3 regions of the Paenibacillus sp. FSL H8-0315 genome follow, and region 1 is predicted to be linked to each of the others. Evidence: predicted binding sites of a transcription regulator. Region 1 holds the regulator's gene; each other region holds the start of a gene.
What was found. The regulator Rex, encoded in region 1, represses fermentation and respiration genes when NADH is low (regulators of the CRP and FNR family bind a similar motif). The targets are predictions, from matches to a motif close to TTGTGAAATATTTCACAA.
Positions count from the first base shown of each region.

Region 1 (2,279 bases):
TCTCTTCATCATTTAAATGAACACCATGTGCAACTATCGAGGGACGTGTGAACATTCCAAGCTTCTCTAAGTGAGCTACAGGACGCAACCCGTAATCCGCCACATTTTGTTCCACTTCACGTTTCGTTTCGGACATATGCGTATGCATCGGTAAATCCAGATCATGCGCTGCCTGCACGAACTTAACCAGGAAGTCCGGAGGGCAAGTATAAGGGGCATGTGGCGAGATCATAGTAGTAATTCTACCGTCAGCCTTTCCATGCCAGTTACGGGCAAAAGAAATCGCTTCCGCAAGCTTGTGATTCTGTACATCCTCTGGACATAACCCGATCACACCACGCATCAATACGGAACGGATACCTGATAACTCAGCTACCTCGGCTACTCGGTCCATATGATCATACATATCGAGGAAGGTCGTAGTTCCACCCTTCAGCATTTCCAATACAGATAAGGAGGTTCCCCAGTATACATCATCACCGGTGAACTTTTCCTCCATCGGCCACATCTTCTCCTGAAGCCACACTTGTAGCGCTAAATCATCTCCATATCCACGCAGCAAAGACATCGCCGCATGACCATGTGTGTTTACAAGTCCAGGCATGAACAGCAGACGGCTGCCATCAACCACTTGCACTCCAGCTTCCATCTGAGGCTCTTCTTTTCCTATGTAAGTGATTAAATCATCTTCAATAGTCATATATCCACTCAGAACCGGCTCATCCGTTCCCGGAGTCAGAAAATACCCGCCCTTAATTATCGTTTTATTGTTGTTCATGTTCGCTTTCTTCCTTTCCATCCCGCAAGTAATAAGCAAGACTTTGCAGATCAGTTGTAAAATCAGCTGCATGCACCCGGATATTCGGTGGTGTCTTCAGAATCACAGGGGCAAAGTTCAAAATCGCTTCAATCCCAGAAGAAATGAGAATATCTGCTACATTTTGAGCTTCTGAATCAGGTACGGTAATAATGGCAATGCGAATACCTTGCTCACGAATCGTGCTGCCTAGTTCATCCATCGGTTGCACAGTAAGGGAGTTGATCTTACGTCCAACCTTAGGAGCGTACGAATCAAATATAGCCGTGATTTTCATAGTATCTTTAAGATATGCATTGTAATTAGACAAGGCATGTCCGAGATTACCTGCTCCAACTAAAGCTACATTAAGCTGTTGATCCAGCTTTAGGATATGACGGATTTTCTCAATAAGATACGTTACATCGTAGCCGATACCTTTTCTGCCGAAGTCACCAAAATATGCTAAATCCTTACGAATCTGTGCGGGATTAAGATCAAGCTTTTGTCCAAGTTCCTGAGAGGAAACTGTTAATATTTCGCGATTCTGGAGATCATTCAAAAAACGCAAGTACACAGGTAGTCTGCGAACAACGGCTTCTGATATTTTATCCGATTTCATATTTTTCCTCCTAAAAATAATAATGTTCTTGTGTAAATCCATATTCAAACGTCTACCTCTCCTTACTAAGGGCGGTACTGTAACAGACCGCCCTTAAGGATAAGGAGGAGCTAAAGCTAAACTGAAGACGAGCGTTTTAAGAAGCGCCGCCATCCTCTAGCCATTCCGCTATGCGAGGGACCATTTGATCAGTAAGCATATGCTCCATTTTGGGACCAGGCAATGAATAAAGGAAATACTTTCCGTAATGAGATTCAATAACCCTTGTATCATAAACAATAACTATTCCGCGATCCTGCGCCGTGCGAACCAGTCTTCCGAATCCCTGCTTAAAACGAATAACCGCTTGAGGAACAGATAATTTCATGAACGGATTCTTCTTCTGGGCCTGCAATAACTCCGACTTCGCTTCCGCCAACGGGTGATTCGGCGGTTGAAACGGAAGTCTCACGATGGCCAGGCAAGTCAGTGCTTCACCTGGAATATCTACACCTTCCCAGAAGCTGCTCGTCCCCAGCAGAACGGATGCTGCACTGTCCTGAAAGCGGCGGATCAGCTTACTCCGGCTGCCACCTTCCACGCCTTGACCAAGCACCGTAATCTCTTGTGAGGCCAAAGCCTCTTTAAGCGGATCATATACCTGACGCAGCATTTTATAAGAAGTAAACAGAACCAGCATCCGCCCACGTGTTGTTTTAGCAGCTTCCGATAATGACTGTACGAGTGTATCGACAAATCGAGCATCGCCCACACTGCCCTTCACACTAGGAAAATCACGCGGTATAACTAACAGTGCCTGCTCACGATACTTAAAGGGAGATGGAAGGAGTGAGGTCATTAGACGTCCCTCTTCCGCAGCTT
Region 1 covers NZ_JBBOTA010000001.1:1,114,984-1,117,262, forward strand. Annotated here, with positions in the region: gene MHB56_RS04795 (amidohydrolase) at 1-778, opposite strand, end outside; gene MHB56_RS04800 (redox-sensing transcriptional repressor Rex) at 765-1,418, opposite strand; gene dinG (ATP-dependent DNA helicase DinG) at 1,555-2,279, opposite strand, start outside.

Region 2 (2,279 bases), 2.2 Mb from region 1:
CTTCTTGAAAAAGCGGATAAAAGTAACGTTTTTGGAAAAGCTATTTTTCTAAAACCATGATAATTATGCCAAAAAAAGGATCTATTTAGGGAATAAACACTAAGTGGCAGCCCTTACATTGGAAGGTAATACTTATTAGGGCAAAAACGGATATATTCGGATGCTTGCTTGCCTTTGCTAATCAGGTGTGGTAATATGATATCAATCATACATTTAGTCCCTAATTCTCGCATTGAAAAGGGCTGTCATATTTGGTAATACAACCTTTTTCAATGTGTGAATTTTTTCTTTGTTTGAAGATAAAAAGAACATATTAATTTAAATTTGTGGAGGTAACACACATGCAAACAGGTACAGTTAAATGGTTCAACGCAGAAAAAGGATTCGGATTTATCGAAGTTGAAGGCGGAAGCGACGTATTCGTTCACTTCAGCGCAATCACTGGCGACGGCTTCAAAACTTTGGACGAAGGCCAACGCGTTGAATTCAACGTTGTTCAAGGCAACCGTGGACCACAAGCCGAAAACGTTGTAAAACTGTAATAATAGAAGAAACCGTCCCAGCTTGTGAAAGTTGGGACGGTCTTTTTATATCTAGTTACTCACTATTTGACTTACAGGATGGGAGGAACGGCAATGAACTACCGGAAGAAACCTTTGGAAGAAATACCGGAAGAAAATACCGCAATTTGGGCATGTACCAATGAGGGATGCAACGGATGGATGAGGGATAATTTCGCATTTGAACATGCGCCTTCTTGCCGTCTATGTGACTCTCCAATGGTTCGCAGCACGAAGATGCTACCCCAATTGCTTAATTCGAATGGCGATCTCAAATCGCTGAAGAAGGGTATTTCCATCTAACCAATACCTAAATGAGTCAAGCATTTAATAGAACGACGAACCACTCAAGACGGGTAAACCGTCTTATTTTTTTTGCTTTCTTTATGCTAAATTGTGATCTTTGTCACAAATCATTTGAATTTCACCGTTAAATGACTATCTTTATGTGACATTTATCACAAAAAGAAGTTTAAATTTTTGACAGAATATAATTAACGAAAAGGGGAGAAGGAAGGGACAAATATGGATACAGTAATGCTGTCGCGTGTACAATTTGCGTCGACGACAATATTCCACTATTTCTTTGTACCGGTATCAATCGGACTAGCGCTCTTGATTGCAATCATGGAGACAATGTACGTTAGAAAAGGTAATGAAGAGTACAAAAAAATGGCGCAGTTCTGGGGAAAGCTATTCCTCATCAATTTTGCAGTAGGGGTAGTTACAGGAATCTTGCAGGAATTTCAGTTCGGGATGAACTGGTCCGATTATTCACGTTTTGTGGGTGATGTATTCGGGGCTCCGCTTGCAGTTGAGGCATTGGCAGCCTTTTTTCTGGAGTCTACTTTTATTGGGATATGGATATTCGGCTGGGATAAGGTGTCCAAGCGAGTACATTTACTGTCCATCTGGCTGGTAGCATTCGGTACGATGTTATCTGCATTCTGGATTCTAGCGGCTAACTCTTTTATGCAGCATCCTGTGGGTTTTGAGATAAATAATGGACGTGCAGAAATGAATGATTTCTTCGCGCTTATTACGAACGGACAATTGCTGGTTGAATTCCCACATACAGTACTGGCTGCTTATGCAACAGGTGCTTTTCTTGTAACTGGTATTAGTGCTTATAAAATATTGAAGAAACAAGAGGTTTCTTTCTTTAAGAAGTCTTTTCAGATTGCAGCCATCGTAGGGATTATTTCTTCTATTGGTGTAGCTGTTGCTGGTCACGCCCAAGCGCAATATTTGGTTGAAACTCAACCAATGAAAATGGCAGCTTCCGAAGGACTGTGGGGTAAGAGTGGTGACCCGGCACCTTGGACCGTATGGGCAAACATTGATCCAAAGAATCAAATTAGTAGTGGAGAATTTCAAATTCCTTATATGCTGAGTTTCCTTTCATACAGTAAATTTTCCGGTGAAGTTAAAGGTATGCTTGAGCTGCAAGCGGAGTATGAGCAAACCTATGGCCCCGGTGACTATATTCCACCTGTACGTACGACATTCTGGAGTTTCCGGATCATGGTTCTAGCAGGAACGTTAATGATTGTATTGGGAATGTACGCTATGTACTTAATGTGGCGCAAAAAAATGGACCGTCCGAACACTTGGTTTATGCGGTTTATGTTATGGGGCTTGTTGCTTCCTCCGATTGCGAATACAGCCGGTTGGGTTATGACCGAATTCGGGCGTCAGCCATGGACGGTATTCGGACTG
Region 2 covers NZ_JBBOTA010000001.1:3,275,943-3,278,221, reverse strand. Annotated here, with positions in the region: gene MHB56_RS14240 (cold-shock protein) at 342-542, shown strand; gene MHB56_RS14235 (cold-shock protein) at 636-863, shown strand; gene MHB56_RS14230 (cytochrome ubiquinol oxidase subunit I) at 1,086-2,279, shown strand, end outside.
Region 2: the regulator Rex is predicted to act here: its motif matches at 1,007-1,024, upstream of MHB56_RS14230 (cytochrome ubiquinol oxidase subunit I).

Region 3 (2,279 bases), 2.3 Mb from region 1:
GGACTTGTAGCATGCGCTCTAGGGATGTTCTGGCTTTGTCGGCGACAGCAGGCGGTACATAGATTTGTGGCTTCATCGTCTCCAGGCATTTCACCAGTTTTTTTAGATTATTAACTTTCATATTAGGACAAACAAGAAATTTGGTAGCAAAATGGAATTCTTTATCTGGACTATCCTTACGAAGCTGATATCCGGTACCATCTTCCGTTCCAACGATAAATTGCTTACGATCCGATTTCCGGCAATACTCCAGAATTGATGTAGTGCTGCCTACATAGTCACCCATGGCGACTACTTCAGGACGACACTCTGGATGAACTACAAATTCCGCATCTGGATATTTTGCTCTCATTTCTACTACATCTTTGACGGTCAACATGTCGTGAGTGTTGCAATAGCCTTCCCAAATAATCAGCTTCTTGCCCGTCTGATCTTGTACATATTGACCAAGATTCTTATCTGGGACCCAAATAATCTCTTCGGCATCAAGGGATTCGATTACTTTCACAGCATTAGCAGAGGTACAACAAATATCGGTTTCTGCTTTAATCTCGGCGGACGAGTTGATATAAGTGACTACTTTAGCATTTGGATGTTGAGCTTTTAGCTTACGCAAACCGTCTACATTGACCATATCTGCCATTGGACAGCCTGCACGTTCATCAGGAATAAGGACGGTTTTGTTCGGGGCTAGAATTTTTGCACTTTCCCCCATGAAATGAACACCGCAGAATACAATAACTTCTGCATCTGTCTCTGCAGCCTTCTGAGCGAGTAAAAAAGAGTCGCCCCGGAAATCGGCAACCTCCTGAATTTCATCACGTTGATAATAATGAGCTAAAATGATTGCGTTTCGTTCCTTTTTAAGCTGTTCAAGACGTATACGAAGTTCTCGATTCTGTTCCTGCTTGCGCTCAAGCGCCAGAGCTTCCACCGATTGTTCTCCCCCTTAAATCCTCGCGGCTTTTCGCCGACATGATGTTATCAAATGGCATGCGCCATCATGGTGAAAAAATGAACATGCTGATATAAATAGTAAGTAATATTAATCACTAATGTACACAACGTTCCAGCCCCTGTCAATGTAACTGGACAGGCTTTAAGGCATAGAATCCCTTAAAAATTAAAATAAAAAATCCGGAGAACAGTTACGTTCTCCGGATAAATTTACATCATATGAATGGTGGACCCAATTAGGTAAGGCTAGTGCCCCCACCTTTATTGTCATCGTCAGAACCGTCATTACCCTCAGAATCAGGGTTATTCGGGATATCCTTCGATAGGTCAGGAAGTGTGGACTGTTCATCCTCAGGCTTGCCTTGAATGCGAACTCGCACATCACCGATATTGTCGATGACAGGCTCGCCAACTTCATGGGCAACACCTTCGCCACCCTCTGGTTTACCATCCTCGGAAAGGAATCCTTGTTCAATCAGTTGTGTGATCTGATCAAGCTCAAGTGTTTCTTTCTCAAGTAATGTATTGGCAATCAAGTGCATTTCTTTGGAGTGTTTGATCAACAGATCTTTACAACGTTCGTAACTCGAAGTAATAAAGTTCTGCATTTCCTGATCAATCTCATAAGCAATGGAGTCACTGTAATTCTGTTCATGCCCAATATCACGACCCAAGAATACTTGACCTTGAGAAGATCCGAACTGCATAGGTCCAAGCTTATCGCTCATACCGTACTCCATAATCATGGCACGCACGATGCGCGTAGCCTGTTGGAAGTCACTGTATGCACCCGTACCGATCTCACCAATAAACAATTCTTCAGCAACACGTCCACCAAGTAATCCAGTAACCTTATCCAAAAGCTCCTGCTTGGTAACGATCATCCGATCTTCCTTCGGAAGCATAATAACATATCCGCCTGCACGTCCGCGTGGGATAATAGTAACTTTATGCACCATATCGGCGTGCTCAAGGAAGTAACCAGCAATAGTATGGCCTGCTTCATGATAAGCTACAATACGTTTCTCGCGGTCACTGATCACACGGCTGCGTTTCTCAGTACCTACGATAACACGGTCAATAGCTTCATCCACTTCAATCATGGAAATATCTTTACGGTTACGACGTGCAGCTAGCAAAGCTGCCTCATTCAGCAGATTCTCCAGATCAGCACCTGTGAATCCGGTTGTGCGTTTAGCAACAACATCCAGTCTTACATCTTTCGTAAGCGGTTTGTTACGAGCGTGAACCTTAAGTACAGCTTCACGGCCTTTCACATCAGGACGGTCAACCGTAATTTGACGGTCAAAACGTCCTGGACG
Region 3 covers NZ_JBBOTA010000001.1:3,392,535-3,394,813, reverse strand. Annotated here, with positions in the region: gene nadA (quinolinate synthase NadA) at 1-934, opposite strand, end outside; gene ftsH (ATP-dependent zinc metalloprotease FtsH) at 1,194-2,279, opposite strand, start outside.
Region 3: the regulator Rex is predicted to act here: its motif matches at 1,005-1,022, upstream of nadA (quinolinate synthase NadA).